Regions from separate parts of the Streptomyces sp. NPDC107454 genome, predicted to be linked through region 3. Evidence: riboswitches for the same ligand, from Rfam matches in the RefSeq annotation. Region 3 holds a riboswitch; each other region holds the start of a gene.
The links. A riboswitch is a leader RNA that binds a small molecule or an ion and turns the genes downstream of it on or off. The one in region 3 is predicted to bind cobalamin.
Positions count from the first base shown of each region.

Region 1 (5,075 bases), on a different contig from region 3:
CGGCCGCGTCGGGGCCCGGGGACGGCTCGGTGGGACGGCCCAGCCAGTGTTCGGCGGTGGTCAGCGCGACCTGGCCGCTGCGGCCCCACAGTCCGCGCGGGGTGACCTGGACGAGCGGCAGCCGGCAGCGGGCGGCGACCGAGAGCGCGAAGGGGTCGGCGTCCGGCCAGTGCACGAGCAGTTCCTCACGCAGCTGTTTCATCGTGCGCGGCTCGGCCTCCACCAGTTCCCGGGCGATCACGGCGAGCCGGTCCAGGTCGACACCCGCGAGCCCCTTGCGGAAGGTGTTCAGCTCCCGGTCGCGGGCCCCCTGCACGAGCGGTCGCAGGGTGAGGGCGTCGTCGGCGGTGTGGGTGTGGATGGTGGAGCGCAGGGTCACGATGCGGACGACGGCACGGTCCTCCATGGCCGTCGACAGCTCCTCGGGCCGGAACCCTTCCAGTCGGGCGGCGAGGGCGTGGTACGGCGGCTTCACGTTCTGCGCCTGAAGACCCACGAGGTGCCGGACGGCGTCCGTGACGCCATGCCCGGCGGAGCGGTGCAGGAGGAGCTGGCGGGCGAGGGTCGCACGGTTGAGGGCGCGGGGGTCGAGTACGGGTGCGGGGTGGGCGCCGATACCGCGCCTCCTGGCCCCACCCCCACCGCCCACCTTCCCGCTCCCGCTCCCGCTCCCGCTGGCGCTGCCGTCCACGCCGCTCGTCTTCGTCTTCGCCGTCGCCCTCGTCGTCATGCCGTGCACGCTAACGGGGCTTGCGGACACCTTCTGTCCGCAAGCCGTGGGGCCCTCCACGGGCACGCCCGCCCGGACGGTACGCCCACTGCCCGCCCGCGACATTTGACCCGTATATCCTTCTCCGTGATCACAGCGACGTACCTGCGACTTGGGAGGCAGCCGCAATGTCCGAGCGACGCCCCCGTCCGACCGCCAAGAACGGCAGAAAGCCCGTCTGGCGACGCGCCCTGAACCCGCCGGCCGCGACCGGCGTGACACCGCCGGCGCCGCGCGCCGACCCGCCGGAGCCGGAACCCGCCGTCGCCGACAGCGTCGTACAGGCGGCCCTGTACCGCGACGGCGTACGGGTCTCGACCCCCACCTCCCTGGCCGACACCTTCCGAGAGCTGCGCGACCAGCCGTCCGGCATGGCATGGATCGGCCTGGCCCGCCCCACGGAGGCCGAACTCCTCTCCCTGGCGGCCGAGTTCGACCTGCATCCACTCGCCGTCGAGGACGCGATGGAGGCACACCAGCGTCCGAAGCTGGAGCGCTACGGCGACACGCTCTTCGTCGTCCTGAGCGCGGCCCGCTATCTGGACGCGGCCGAGGAGGTCTACTTCGGCGAACTGCACGTCTTCGTGGGCCCAGACTTCGTGATCACCGTCCGGCACGGCGCGGCACCGGACCTGTCGGCGGTGCGCCGCCGCATGGAGGACACCCCGGAGCTGCTGAAACTCGGCCCCGAGGCCGTCCTCTACGCGATCCTCGACTCCGTGGTCGACGGCTACGTCCCCGTCGTCACCGGCGTCCAGAACGACATCGACGAGATCGAGACCGAGGTCTTCCGCGGCGACCCCGAGGTGTCCCGCCGCATCTACGAACTCTCCCGCGAAATGGTCGAGTTCCAGCGCGCCACCCGCCCGCTGGTCGGCATGCTGCACGGCCTGATGGCGGGTTTCGCCAAGTACGGCACCGAAGAGGAACTCCAGCGCTACCTCCGCGACGTCGCCGACCACGTCACCCACACCAGCGAACGCGTCGACGGCTTCCGCCAGGCCCTCACCGACATCCTCACCGTCAACGCCACCCTCGTCACCCAGCAGCAGAACGCCGAGATGCGCGCACTGGCGGAGGCGGGCTTCGAGCAGAACGAGGAGATCAAGAAGATCTCTTCGTGGGCGGCGATTCTGTTTGCTCCCACACTGGTTGGAACTATTTACGGCATGAACTTTGAGAACATGCCGGAGCTGGGATGGCACTTCGGATACCCCTTTGCGATCGGCCTGATGGGGGTGGTTTGCGCGAGTTTGTACGTGATTTTCAAGCGGCGGGACTGGCTCTAGCCCCTCGCACTACGCTCAGTTCCTGTTCACACTTTGCTCACGCATCTACTGCGGATCGAGCGAGGATCGGCCGTGGGGAGTCCCTGGGGAGAGGTGATGCGGGTGATCTCCTCATCCAGCCTCATCTGAGCCTCTGACCTGGTCTTTCGAGCACTCTTCAACGCTGGGGAGAATCTGGGGAGAATTGAATGACACTCTCCCCTTCCACCCCGACGCAATACCCTGGCGGGCTCCCCTACTCGCCGATTTCTGCCGAACTGACTACCCCTACGACACATCACAGACAGTGACGACAATGTGCTGTCTCGCCGCCCACATCATGAGGCGGACCACGTTCACCTTGCCCACGCCCACGGAGTCGACGTCGAGTGACGATCGGTATCCGAGAGAGCTCCGTAGAAACGTCAATCGGTCTGGATGCGCGCTCATCGCGCCCTGCGCGGCGGGGTGAAGGCGTAGAGATCGAGGATGTCGGGGCAGGGAGCGATACCGGGGCCGCCGGCCTGTACCCAGGCGGCGACGTCCTCGGTGGCGTCGGGGTCGTTGACGAGGCCGAGCCAGACCGGGCGGGCGCCTGCGGCACGGGCGGCGGCCGAGGGCTGGACGACGATCACGTTGGCGTGTTCGCACACGTCGAGACAGTCCGAGACACGCACGGGAACCTCCTCGGCCAGGCGTGCCACCTGCCGGTCGTGGTCCACGCCGGTGACTTTCGGGGTCCCGCAGCAGCAGTCCCGGCAGACCACGACCCGGCACGGCGCCGGGGCTGCGGGAGGGTGCGGGGCACGTCCGTCTTCTTCAGATCGCCGTCGAGGCATTGATCGTCACCCTCCTCTCAGAGGGAGACACGTAGCGGATCGCGGGGGCGCGGAGGTGCACGGGCATGCCTCGGGGGTCGGGGCTCGTACGCGGAGCCTGGCCTACGGACGTCCCTCCGCGCCGGAGCGCGAAGGTGCCAGCAGGTTTTCGGACTCGGGTTCGTCCGGCCGGGGCGCCTTCCCGGTCTCCCAGTGGCTCGCGTGCCCCGCCCGTCCCCCTCACCGCTGCGCGTCAGTTCCGGATTCGCACCGGATTCCCTGGCCTCGGGTGTGGCTCGACTGGCCTGATGAGGCTATCAAGTCCGTCGTACGGTCAGACCGTGCGATCGGTCACCGGGTACGGCACGAACGTGCTGCTGTTCTGGTCGATCCGCAGGGGCCGGCCGAGCGGCGGCGCGCCCCGCTGGGGGCAGTCGAGGCGTTCGCAGACGCGGCAGCCCATGCCGATGGGGGTGGCGGCTGAGGCGCTGGTGAGGTCGAGGCCGTCGGCGTAGACCAGGCGGTGGGCGTGGCGGATCTCGCAGCCGAGGCCGATGGCGAAGGTCTTGCCGGGTTCGCCCCAGCCGCCGCGGTGCCGGGTGATCGCGCGGGCCGTCCACAAGTACCGCTGCCCGTCGGGCATTTCGGCGATCTGGACGTGGATGCGGCCGGGGGCGGCGAACGCCTCGTAGACGTTCCAGAGCGGGCAGGTGCCGCCCGCCCGGGAGAAGTGGAAGCCGGTCGCGGACTGCCGCTTGGACATGTTGCCAGCGCGGTCGACCCGGACGAAGGAGAAGGGAACTCCGCGCAGCCGCGGGCGTTGGAGGGTGCTCAGGCGGTGGCAGACGGTCTCGTAGCCGAGGCCGTAATGGTCGGTGAGGCGTTCGATGTCGTAGCGCGCCTCTTCGGCCGCCGTGTGGAAGGCGGTGTACGGGAGGATCATCGCGGCGGCGAAGTAGTTGGCGATGCCGATGCGGGCCAGGGCGTGGGTGGGGGTGCCGGGTTCGAAGTCCTCGGCGGCCTGGCGGTCGAGTTCGTCGCCGTATTCGAGCAGGGCGAGCTGGGTGGCCATGCGGAAGGCGCGCTGGCCGGGGCGGAGCCGGGTGGACAGGTGGAGGGTGCGGGTCGGCTCGTCGAAGTGGTGAAGGCGTTCGCCGGGTTCGGCGGTCAGCCGGACGCCATGGCGGTCGGTGAGGCGGGTGGCCAGGACGCGGAGGACATCGCCGGGGCGGATACCGATGTCGCGGGCGAGGTCCTCCGCGGCGAGGTCGGTGTCGTGGAGGTAGTTCTGGCGGCGGTAGAAGAAGTCGCGGATCTCCTCGTGCGGCGAGCGCGGCTGGTCCGGGTCCGTGCCCCGGCTGTCGGCAAGGTGTTCGGCGAGGCGCTGGTTGCGGCGGCCGAGGTCGACCAGGACCTGGGCGACGCCGGGCAGCCGGGCCGCGAGGTCGGCGAGGTCGGCGGCGGAGACGCGGGCCTCGGCGAGTTCCCCGGCCAGTGCCTCACGGAGGTCCGCCACCAGCCGGGTGGTGTCGCGTGCGGAGAAGAAGCCGGGGTCGACGCCGAACGCTTCGGTCAGGCGCAGCAGGACGGGCACGGTCAGCGGGCGGGAGTCGTGCTCCATCTGATTGAGATAGCTCGGCGAGATCGCGAGGACCCGGGCGAGCTCGGCCTGGCTCATCCCGCGTTCCTCGCGCAGACGGCGCAGCCGGGCGCCCGCGTATGTCTTGCTCACCGCGATCCTCCCAGTCCGTGATGCGGTCAGCGTACGTGATCGACCGATCCTGCGACCCTTCGCAAACTTGGCAAAAGAGCGGTTGAAGATTCGCAGAAGTTGGCATGCATCCACGCTTGATGGCACTCAGTGCCAATGTCAGAGTTTCAGTGCGGCCCGCCGGACCCCGGCGATCACCGCTCGGAGCCGGGGCGCAATTCATGTCCTGACGTCGGCGATCCCGGCGAGGACAGCGGTCCTTCGCGGCAGCGTTGCTCACCTCCGCACAGCACCGGGTGGCGGGCCGCACTCCAGCTTCACTCCGGCTATACGACACACAGTGCCACCCCTGCTCTCCGGGACAGGGTGCTTGGCAGACGCAACAGACCGAGGAGACGGTGACAGTCATGGCAGCAGAAGCGAGGACCCAGGCGGCCGAGGAACTCGCCCGGCGCTGGGCCACCGACCCGCGCTGGCAGGGCATCGAGCGCACCTACGGCGCCGAGGAC
Region 1 is NZ_JBVJPA010000020.1:14,337-19,411, reverse strand. Features, by position in the region: gene ACZ69M_RS40425 (winged helix DNA-binding domain-containing protein) at 1-730, opposite strand, end outside; gene ACZ69M_RS40420 (magnesium and cobalt transport protein CorA) at 898-2,058, shown strand; gene ACZ69M_RS40415 ((2Fe-2S) ferredoxin domain-containing protein) at 2,484-2,876, opposite strand; cobalamin riboswitch at 2,999-3,175, opposite strand; gene ACZ69M_RS40410 (short-chain fatty acyl-CoA regulator family protein) at 3,190-4,587, opposite strand; gene aceA (isocitrate lyase) at 4,974-5,075, shown strand, end outside.
Region 1: linked by a shared signal. The riboswitch ahead of ACZ69M_RS40415 ((2Fe-2S) ferredoxin domain-containing protein) and the one ahead of ACZ69M_RS10635 (CbtB domain-containing protein) in region 3 are both predicted to bind cobalamin.

Region 2 (5,075 bases), on a different contig from region 3:
CGACGGCTCCTGGGTCGCCCACCCCGGACTGGTGCGGACCTGCCGCGAGGTCTTCGACGACGTCCTCGGCGACCGGCCGCACCAGCTCGACCGCACCCGGGACGACGTCGAGGTGGCCCCCGGTGACCTGCTGTCCGTGCGCCGGATCAGCGGCCCGCCCACCGACCAGGGCGTCCGCACCAACATCGCGGTGGCGCTCGGCTACTTCGACGCCTGGCTGCGTGGCCAGGGCGCGGTCGCCATCGACGGCCTGATGGAGGACGCGGCCACCGCCGAGATCGCCCGCGTGCAGATCTGGCAGTGGCTACGACACCAGGTGATCGACCGCGAGACCGTCCTGACCATCCTCGACGACGAGACGGCCGCCCTCGGCGTCGTCCGCCCCTGGGCACCCGTCGAGGAAGCACGGGAGCTCTTCGAGCGGACGGCTCTCGCCCCCGAACTGCCCCTCTTCTTCACCCCGGACGCCTACTCCCGCCACCTCGTGCAGCGCGCGGAGCCCCGGTCATGAGCGCCCGCATCCAGCGCGTCGGGATCGTCGGCGGCGGTCAGATGGGCGCCGGTATCGCCGAGGTGTGCGCACGGGCCGGTCTGGACACCGTGGTCTGCGAGGCCGACGCCACGGCCGCCCGCGCGGCGCGGGACAGGGTCACCTCCTCACTCGAACGTGCCGTCCAGCGCGGCAAGCTGGACCCGGCCACCGCCCGGGACGCCCTCGCCCGACTCGCCTTCACCGGCGAACTGGACGACCTGGCCGACCGGCAGCTGGTCGTCGAGGCGGTCATCGAGAACGCCGACGCGAAGACCGAGATCTTCGCCGCCCTCGACAAGGTCGTCGAAGACCCGGACGCGGTCCTGGCCACCAACACCTCCTCCCTCCCAATCATGCGGCTAGGCATGGCGACCAGCCGGGCCGACCGGGTCGTGGGACTGCACTTCTTCAACCCCGTCCCCGTGCTGCCGCTCGTGGAGGTCGTGACCTCCCTGCACACCGCGCCCGGGACCGTCGCCGCCGTGGAGCACTTCGCCACCGAAACGCTGGGCAAGACGGTCATCCACTCCCGGGACCGGGCGGGGTTCGTCGTCAACGCCCTCCTCATCCCCTACCTCCTGTCCGCGATCCGGATGGCCGAGTCCGGCTTCGCCACCGCCACCGACATCGACACCGGCATGGAGCTGGGCTGCGCCCACCCCATGGGCCCCCTGAAGCTCGCCGACCTGATCGGCCTCGACACCGTCGCCGCCATCGCCGAGTCGCTCTACGACGAGTTCCGCGAACCCCTCTACGCCCCGCCCCCGCTGCTCCAGCGGATGGTCGAGGCGAGGCTGCTCGGCCGTAAGACCGGCCGGGGGTTCCACACCTACGTCCAGGACTGAGGATCCTGGCGATTCCGGGCTGAGGAGCCTGGAGCGCGCCGCCGGGTGAGGGTCCGGCAGGCGCCGACTGGGGAAGGGCGGGAGACGCGTGTGCGGCGTTTCCCGCCCTCGGCCCGTTTCACACCCGTCATCCGCGTGTGCCGACTCACCATCCGAATGATGGACGCGACGCTCCGTATTCGGTGGCGGCCCCTTAGGGTGGCGGGTGCAGCTGGTTCGCCCCGTCAGCCAGGCGGGGTGTCGCAAGAGGGAACCCGGTGGGAATCCGGGACTGCCCCGCAGCGGTGAGTGGGAACGACCGCCGTCATACGCACTGGACCCGACGTACCGGGCCTGGGAAGCGACGGCCAGTAGGTGTCCTCCGTCAGGAGGGCGGGCCCGCGAGTCCGAAGACCTGCCCGTTGCCCGCGCGCGCAAGAGCGTGTGCGGATACCCCGGTGACCTCGTGGGCGGGTCGGCGTACATACCAGTCGGGACGACCGTGCCTTTGCCGCGCGAGGTCGTCGCCGTCCGGTTCGTCATCACCTTCGCGCTCTCGTCCCGTCGCCGGGATCCCAGGGAATCGTCTCGCGAAGGAGATCTCCGTGACAGCGAAGTCCGCAGCCGCGGCAGCACGGGCCACCGTGTACGGCTACCCCCGCCAGGGCCAGAACCGGGAACTGAAGAAGGCGATCGAGGGCTACTGGAAGGGCCGCGTCTCCGCCGACACCCTCCGGGAAACCGCCGCCGGACTCCGCCGGAGCAACTGGCAGCAGCTCGCCGACGCCGGCGTCCACGAGGTACCCACCGGCGACTTCTCGTACTACGACCACGTCCTCGACACCACCGTCATGGTCGGCGCGATCCCCGAGCGGCACCGGGCCGCCGTCGAAGCCGACGCGCTCGACGGCTACTTCGCCATGGCCCGCGGCACCCAGGACGTCGCCCCGCTCGAAATGACGAAGTGGTTCGACACCAACTACCACTACCTGGTCCCCGAGTTGTGTCCTGACACGGTCTTCACCGCGAACTCCGCCAAGCAGGTCGCGGAACTGAAGGAGGCCCTGGCCCTCGGCCTGACCGCCCGCCCGGTCCTGGTCGGCCCCGTCACCTACCTGCTGCTCGCCAAGCCCGCCCCTGGCGTCGCCGCCGACTTCGAGCCGCTCACCCTGCTCGACCGGCTGCTGCCGGTGTACGCCGAGGTGCTCGCCGACCTGCGGGCGGCAGGCGCGGAGTGGGTGCAGCTGGACGAGCCCGCCCTGGTCCAGGACCGCACCCCGGCCGAACTGAACGCGGCCGAACGTGCCTACCGCGACCTCGGCGCCCTCCCCGACCGGCCCAAGCTCCTGGTGGCCTCCTACTTCGACCGGCTCGGCAACGCCCTCCCCGTCCTGGCCAAGGCGCCCGTCGACGGGCTCGCCCTCGACTTCACCGAGGCGGCGGCCGCCAACCTGGACGCCCTGGCCGCCGTCGGCGGGCTGCCCGGCAAGCGGCTGGTCGCCGGGGTCGTCAACGGCCGCAACATCTGGATCAACGACCTCGCCACGTCCCTGTCCACCCTCGGCACCCTCCTCGGGCTTGCCGACCGGGTCGACGTGGCCGCCTCCTGCTCCCTTCTGCACATCCCTCTCGACGCGTCCGCCGAGCGGGACATCGAGCCGCAGATCCGGCGCTGGCTGGCCTTCGCACAGCAGAAGACCACCGAGATCGTCACCCTCGCCAAGGGCCTCGCCCAGGGCACCGACGCCATCACCGGCGAGCTCGCCGCCAACCAGGCAGACCTCGCCTCCCGCGCGACTTCGCCCATCACCCACGCCCCGGCCGTACGTGACCGGGCAGCCGCCGTCACGGAGGCCGACGCCCGCCGCTCCCAGTCCTACGCCGAGCGGGTCGGGGCCCAGCGTGCCCACCTCGGGCTGCCGCTGCTGCCGACGACGACCATCGGGTCGTTCCCGCAGACCGACGAACTGCGGGTCGCCCGCGCCGACCTGCGCACCGGCCGGATCGACACCGCCGGGTACGAGGAGCGCATCAAGGCGGAGATCCAGGAGGTCATCTCCTTCCAGGAGAAGACCGGCATCGACGTCCTGGTGCACGGTGAGCCCGAGCGCAACGACATGATCCAGTACTTCGCCGAGCAGCTGACCGGCTACCTGGCAACCCAGCACGGCTGGGTCCAGTCCTACGGCACCCGGTACGTGCGTCCGCCGGTCCTGGCCGGCGACATCTCCCGTCCCGAGCCGATGACGCTGCGCTGGACGTCGTATGCCCAGTCCCTCACCCACCGTCCGGTCAAGGGCATGCTGACCGGTCCGGTCACCATGCTGGCCTGGTCGTTCGTCCGTGACGACCAGCCGCTCGGCGACACCGCCCGCCAAGTCGCCCTCGCCCTGCGCGACGAGGTGAACGACTTGGAGGCGGCGGGTACTTCGGTGATCCAGGTCGACGAACCCGCACTGCGCGAGACCCTGCCGCTGCGGACCGCCGACCGGGCCGCCTACCTCGCGTGGGCCACCGAGGCGTTCCGGCTCACCACCGCCGGAGTCCGCCCGGACACCCAGATCCACACCCACATGTGCTACGCCGAGTTCGGCGACATCGTCCAGGCCATCGACGACCTCGACGCCGACGTCATCAGCCTGGAGGCGGCCCGCTCGCACATGCAGGTCGCCCGCGAACTCGCCGCCCACGGCTACCCGCGCGAGGCCGGACCCGGCGTCTACGACATCCACTCCCCGCGCGTGCCCAGCACCGAGGAAGCCTCCGAGCTGCTGCGCACCGGCCTCAAGGCCATCCCGGCCGAGCGGCTGTGGGTCAACCCCGACTGCGGCCTGAAGACCCGCGGCTGGCCCGAGACCCGGGCCTCCCTGGAGAACCTGGTCACCGCCGCCCGCACGGTCCGCGGCGAGCTGCCCGCTTCCTGACCCATGGTCTGAGTGGGCCGGGACGCCACAAGCGTCCCGGCCCCGCCGAGCAGCACCGCCAGGACCAAGGCAGGAAGGGGGGCCTATCCGTGCGGAACAAGCCGCGCCAGATCGTCGTGGACGGCAAACCCATGATCGCCGTGCCGACGAAGGAGTTCGAGAGTCTGCTGGCCATGCGCAGACAGCTCGGCAGTCAGAGCGCGAAGATGCGCATACTGCGCGACGCACTCGTCGAAATGACCGAACTCCTGGACACCCTGGTGGAGGCCCTCGGCGACGGCGGCCTGCCCGGGCCACGGGACGGTTCCACGGATCCCGACCCCCAGCGCACCAATCTGGAACTGGTCGCCGAAATGCGCCGACAGGCGCACCGGGTACGCGCCATCACCGGGTCGGGGCGCACCGGACCCGAGTAACCGGTTCCACCACGCCGAGTATCCCGGTAAACCCACGCCCTGAAATTCCTTCGCGGAGTCCCGAACCGACTGGAACGGCCCACATGGCTCTCGGTATCCCCAGCACAAGGAAAGACCGTGCGGTAACCATTCATGACCTGCTCGCACGGGGAGGCCGCTGTTACTCGTTCGAATTCATGCCGCCTCGCAGCGCGGCAGCCGAAGCCGGACTCTGGACCGCGATTCGCAGGCTGGAGACCCTGGCGCCCACGTTCGTCTCGGTGACCTACGGTGCCGGCGGCTCGACGCGGGGCAGGACCGTGAACGTGACTGGGCGAATCGCCCAGGAGACCACACTCACCCCGGTCGCCCACCTCACCGCGGTCGACCACAGCGTCGC
Region 2 is NZ_JBVJPA010000020.1:6,877-11,951, reverse strand. Features, by position in the region: gene aceB (malate synthase A) at 1-511, shown strand, start outside; gene ACZ69M_RS40395 (3-hydroxybutyryl-CoA dehydrogenase) at 508-1,377, shown strand; cobalamin riboswitch at 1,586-1,781, shown strand; gene metE (5-methyltetrahydropteroyltriglutamate--homocysteine S-methyltransferase) at 1,962-4,280, shown strand; gene ACZ69M_RS40385 (hypothetical protein) at 4,370-4,696, shown strand; gene metF (methylenetetrahydrofolate reductase [NAD(P)H]) at 4,780-5,075, shown strand, end outside.
Region 2: linked by a shared signal. The riboswitch ahead of metE (5-methyltetrahydropteroyltriglutamate--homocysteine S-methyltransferase) and the one ahead of ACZ69M_RS10635 (CbtB domain-containing protein) in region 3 are both predicted to bind cobalamin.

Region 3 (5,075 bases):
TGGAGGGCTTGGGGCTGGTCGGGGGCGGGGTCGTCTCCTCGGCGGGAGGCTGTCCGCCGGCGGGAGTCGTGGGCGTGACCGGGGTGGCGGGAGTCGTCGGGGTCGACTCCGACGGCGTCGGGGTGGGCGAGTCCGACGGGCCGGGGGCGCACGGCTTTTCGCCTCCGTTCCACGCCGCTATGAGGTGGTAGGGGGTGACGACGTTGTCGGGCTCGTAGGGCACGGGGCCGTGTCCCTCCCCCGTCTTCCCGTCGTAGGTGATGTCATCGCCGTACAGGTCGATCTGGCCGTAGCAGTCCGGCGTCTTCACGGAGAGCTTCTGCCAGGTCCGCTTCGCGTCGTCCGTACCGGCGACGTCGTCGGCGGTGAGGTAGACCGTGGCCTTGTCGACCAGGCTCTGGTGTCCGGAGACGTACCAGTTCGGCCCTTCGGTTGTGTATTCGGCGAGGGAAACGGGGTACTTGCAGCCCTCCCCGACGGTCTGGCCGGGAGCCAGCCGGACCTGGACGCTGCCGGGAACGGTGTCCCATTGGTGGAAACCGCCCTGCGAGGTCCAGTCGGCGCCCACGACGTTTCCGTCGGCGCCGACGATGCGGTACTGGACCGTGGCGGACTCGCACGCCCCGGCGGTCGTGGCACTGGCCACCCCCGCGCAGAGCAGGGGCACGGCGGAGGTGGCGAATGCGGTTGCGGCGAGCACAGCCAGAGTTCTGGAGTGTTGCGAACGCGACAAGATGAGCCTCTGTGAAATCGAAAGTGTGGGAGGTGATGACGCGCGAGTGACCGACGCGGACGGCAGAACCGGATGACCCGACGCAAGAACCGGCGGCAGGCATGCCGCCCAGGCCACTCGTGTCGCTTCGCTCACTTCAGACGCGGCGAAGCGAGCTGGATTCTTCCAACCTTTAACAACTCCCGTCAATTCTTCACCGGTTGACCACTTCCTCCACGGAACACACCTTCGAGGGCAGGGGACTTACGAGACCGTGGAAACGCGAGAGGCCCCCGGAGGGTTCCGGGGGCCTCACTCGTGCGGTGGGTGGTGTCAGCTGGGGACGGCGACCCGTCCGCTCGCGGCGGCCTTCACCGGCTTGGGATTCAGCAACCGCTCGGCCAACTCGCCGAAGACCAGGCCGAATCCGCCCCACAGCACGGTCTGGATGGCCAGTGCGGAGAGACGGAACCGCCACAGCAGGGTGGCCGGGAAGTCCTTCGGCACCTCATTGATGACCGGCAGGAACGCGTACGCCAGACCGATCACGACGGCGAAGGCGGCCACCGCGCCGACGGTGGCGTACCAGGTGCCGATCCTGGGTGCCAGCCGCTTGCCCAGGATGGTGGCGGCGATCGCGAGGAGCACGCTGAGCACCATCATCAGGAAGTACAGGGTGGTCCGCTTGCCGATGGTGTCGGGGTTGCCGACCGACGGCGGGTTGGCCGGGTACTTCAGGAACGGCACGACGTACACGGCCAGCAACGCGCAGCCGGACAGCAGCAGCGCGGTCGCCCGCGGGCTGAAGCGGCCGACGCGGCCGAGCGCGAAGGCGAAGGCGAGCGCGGCGATGCCGCCGAAAGCGACGCCGTAGACCAGGACGCCGGTAGCAAGACCGGCGGTGGACTGCAGAGAGCGGGAGACGATCTCCATCTCGTGCTCGTGGGAGTGGGCTTCCTCGAAGCTGATCGCGCTGTCGACGTTCGGCTCACCGAGGAAGTAGGCGGCAACCAGGGCGAGCAGGCCGGCACCGAGGCCGGCCAGCATGCCCCGCACGAGCAGATTTCTTACCGTTGCGGAGTTCATGGCAGTGCTGCGGGTCCCCTCGGTCAGTGGCAGGGGAAGCCGAGAAGGTGACGGGCGTCGTGTACCCACTCATGGACGTCCGAGCCGGAGACGACGGAGGTGGCGCCCTGTTCGGCACCGACGAAGTACAGCAGGACGAGCATCAGAATGCCGAAGAAGACCGCCCACGGAGCAATCGCCTTGAGCGGCAGCTTCGCGGGAACGACAGGGGTGGTGGTTGTCGGCTGGGCGACGGTCTGCGCCATGGCAGGACCTCCTCGGGAGTTCGCGTCCCATCTCGGTGGTGCACTGGACGACGGCTACGGGTCTGACTCACAAGAGGTCCCAGCGGGCTGGAGCCTCTCGTTCACAGTGGCGCGACCGTGCCGGTTTCCCACCGGCTTCCGTCTTGCCGTCATCGATATCGCACCGACCGTACCGCGTGTCGGGTGCGGGGCCAAGACCGCGCCACCTGGCGTGATCTTCCTCTCGCACCAGGTGGCCGGTCCCCTGTGAACAGCGGGTCAGCGGTGGCGGAACCAAGCTGAGTTCGGGCCCTGGCCTCGCTCTCAGACCGAGGGGGACCGGTCCGCGTCCTGGGGCTCGGGCGTGTCCGCCGTACGACCGAGCTTCTGTGCCTCCTCCAGCGTGCGAGCCCCGCGGAGAGGGGAGAACGTGAGCCAGAAGGAGACAACGAGGTAGGAGATCCCGACGGCCCACAGGGCCGTACCGGGTGACAGGGCGTCGGCCAGGGCGCCGCCGACGAGGGCCCCCAGGGGCAGCGTTCCCAGGGCGACAAGGCGGTAGCTCGCGGTCACCGCGCCGATCTGGTGCTCCGGCGGAATCGCCTGCCGCAGGCTGACGGCGAACACGTTGAACAGTGCGACGCCGAAGCCGTTCACCATCATGGCGACCGACGCGAGCACCGCGACGTATCCACCGACCTGGCTGACGGCGGGTACGAGCAGCAGACCCACCGCGGCCAGCACCGCGCCCAGGGCCAGCACACCGCCGACGGCCCACCGTTGGGTGAGCCGAGTGGCGCAGAGCGAACCGATCAGGGCCCCCACACTGCCGATGCCGGTGATCACGCCCACGACGGTGCCGCTCATGTCGAGATCACGGACGGCGAACACCAGGAAGACGGTCAGGAAGGCCTTCTCGTGCAGGTTCGACAGGCCGGCCTGAACGCACAGGTCCCGGATCGGGCGCAGGGACCACGTGTAGCGGAGCCCGGAGCCGATCGCCTTCAGCGCCGACTCACGTGGCTGTTCGGGGGCCTTGACGCCGCGCAGCAGCAGACCGCTCACCGCGGCACCGGAGGCGCACGCGGCGGCCACCGTCAGGGTCGGTGACACCCCCAACTGGCCGACGAGGAAGCCGGCCGCGGCGGGACCGGCGAGGGTGCTGACCGAATACGTCGCCTGGTGCAGGCCGTTGGCCGCGGCGATGGAGTTCAACGGCAGGAGCCTGGGCAGCGTGGACTGGTAGGCGACTTCGTAGAAGACGGTGGCGATACCGATCACGGCGGCGGCGACGACAAGTTGGCCGAAGTTCAGCCCGTCGGCCGCCTGGAACGCGGCGAGCACCGCAAGCGCGGCGCCCTGGGCGACACTCGCGGTGACGAGGGTGCGGCGCGGCGGATACCGGTCGACCATGACACCGGCGATCAGCGAGAGCACCACGACGGGGACGAACTGCACCGCCGAGACGAGTCCCACGCCCGTGCCGTCGGCGTGGAGATAGGTGACCGCGATCAAGGGTAGGAGAAAACTGGTCAGCTGTCCGCCGAAATGCGCCGAGGTTTCTCCGAGCCAGATGTTGCGGAAGTCTTTGTTGTCCGCGATCAGGATTCGAATATCCTTGTCGAATATGGCCACCGCAACCCCCGGTCAAGTCTTCATGAAAAAAATCACGGCAACGCTAGCATGGCGCACCGTGGTCCGCTAGCGTGCGGGTGGATGTCGTTGTTGCACCCCATTCACGGTAACAGGAGTCGCGGAATGTACGACCATTCAGGACTTACCGCCGAGGAAGTCGAACTGCTCCCGTCCGAGGAAGATGTCCGGCTTTACTCGGAGCGTGGCTGGTATTTGTCCGAGAAGCTGCTCACCGACGCCGAAGTGGACGCCCTGACCGACGCGAGCGAGCGCTACTACGCTGGTCAGCGCGATCGGGAGCTTCCGACACGACCGGACCGGCTGGCCGACTGGACCCCCGCCGACGGAGATGTCCAACGCAACAACGACTACATCCACTACCAAGACGAAACGATGAGGAAAATCCTGAGGAAACCCATCGTCGGGGCGGTGGCCGCCCGCTTGGCGCAGACGCCTGGAATACGCGTCTTCCAGGCCACGCTGATCTACAAGCCGCCCATCGCCGAGGAGAAGTCGAACATTGTCTCCTGGCACTTCGACAAGTATTTCTGGCCCACCTGCTCCTCGGACGAAATGCTCACCGCCTTCATTCCGTTCCACGACTGCACCGAGGAGTCGGGCACGATCACCATGGTGAATGGAAGCCACCGCTGGCAGCATCGGCACGGCGCCGCCCGGCCGGTCGGTGATCCGCGGGACGTGGGGCGCGACTATCTCCTGAACGGAGACGCGGAGCGAAACGGCGCCGTGGCCGAGAAGGTTCCGGTGCACATTCCCAAGGGACACATGACCTTCCACCACTGCCTTCTCTACCACGGCAGCGGCGCCAACCGCAGTCCGCGGCCGCGCCGGGCCATCTCGTTCCATCTCCAGGACGGGACGAACGCCTACCGCGACCACACCCTGTCCGACGGCCGGCAGGAGCCCTACAAACACGACTTCCTGGTCCGCAGGACTCCCGCCGGGCAACCGGACTACTCCGACCCGGAGTTCTGCCCGGTGCTGTGGCCCGTCCGCGAGCCCGACGGCCCGGAGGCCTCCCTCACAGGGCAGTGACGCGGGTCAGATCCCACTCCTCCTCGCTCATGCCGGCGCCCGCCTCTTCACGGACCGCGTCGGCGAGAGCCTGGTCCGCCACCGTGTCCCGTCGCAGTCCGGCGGGCGCGGTGGCCGGCAGGGGAACGACGGCCGCCCACAGGGGGTGCAGCGAGGCCCCCCGGTGAACCTTGGCCTTCAGGGCGGAGGGCCCGAGATGGAGCGTGGTCATCGCGTTGCGTTCCATGTGGTGGAGCGGTTCGTAGTACACGGCGTTGAAGTACTCGTAGGCGTTGCGCGTCCGCTCGTAGTCGAAGCCGGCCACCCGGGCGTAGAAGGTGTTCCGCCAGGCGAAGCACAGGCTGGCGCCGACCAGTTCCCCC
Region 3 is NZ_JBVJPA010000004.1:94,934-100,008, reverse strand. Features, by position in the region: gene ACZ69M_RS10645 (hypothetical protein) at 1-700, opposite strand, end outside; gene ACZ69M_RS10640 (CbtA family protein) at 1,046-1,798, opposite strand; gene ACZ69M_RS10635 (CbtB domain-containing protein) at 1,822-2,043, opposite strand; cobalamin riboswitch at 2,079-2,227, opposite strand; gene ACZ69M_RS10630 (MFS transporter) at 2,347-3,657, opposite strand; gene ACZ69M_RS10625 (phytanoyl-CoA dioxygenase family protein) at 3,781-4,713, shown strand; gene ACZ69M_RS10620 (GNAT family N-acetyltransferase) at 4,700-5,075, opposite strand, start outside.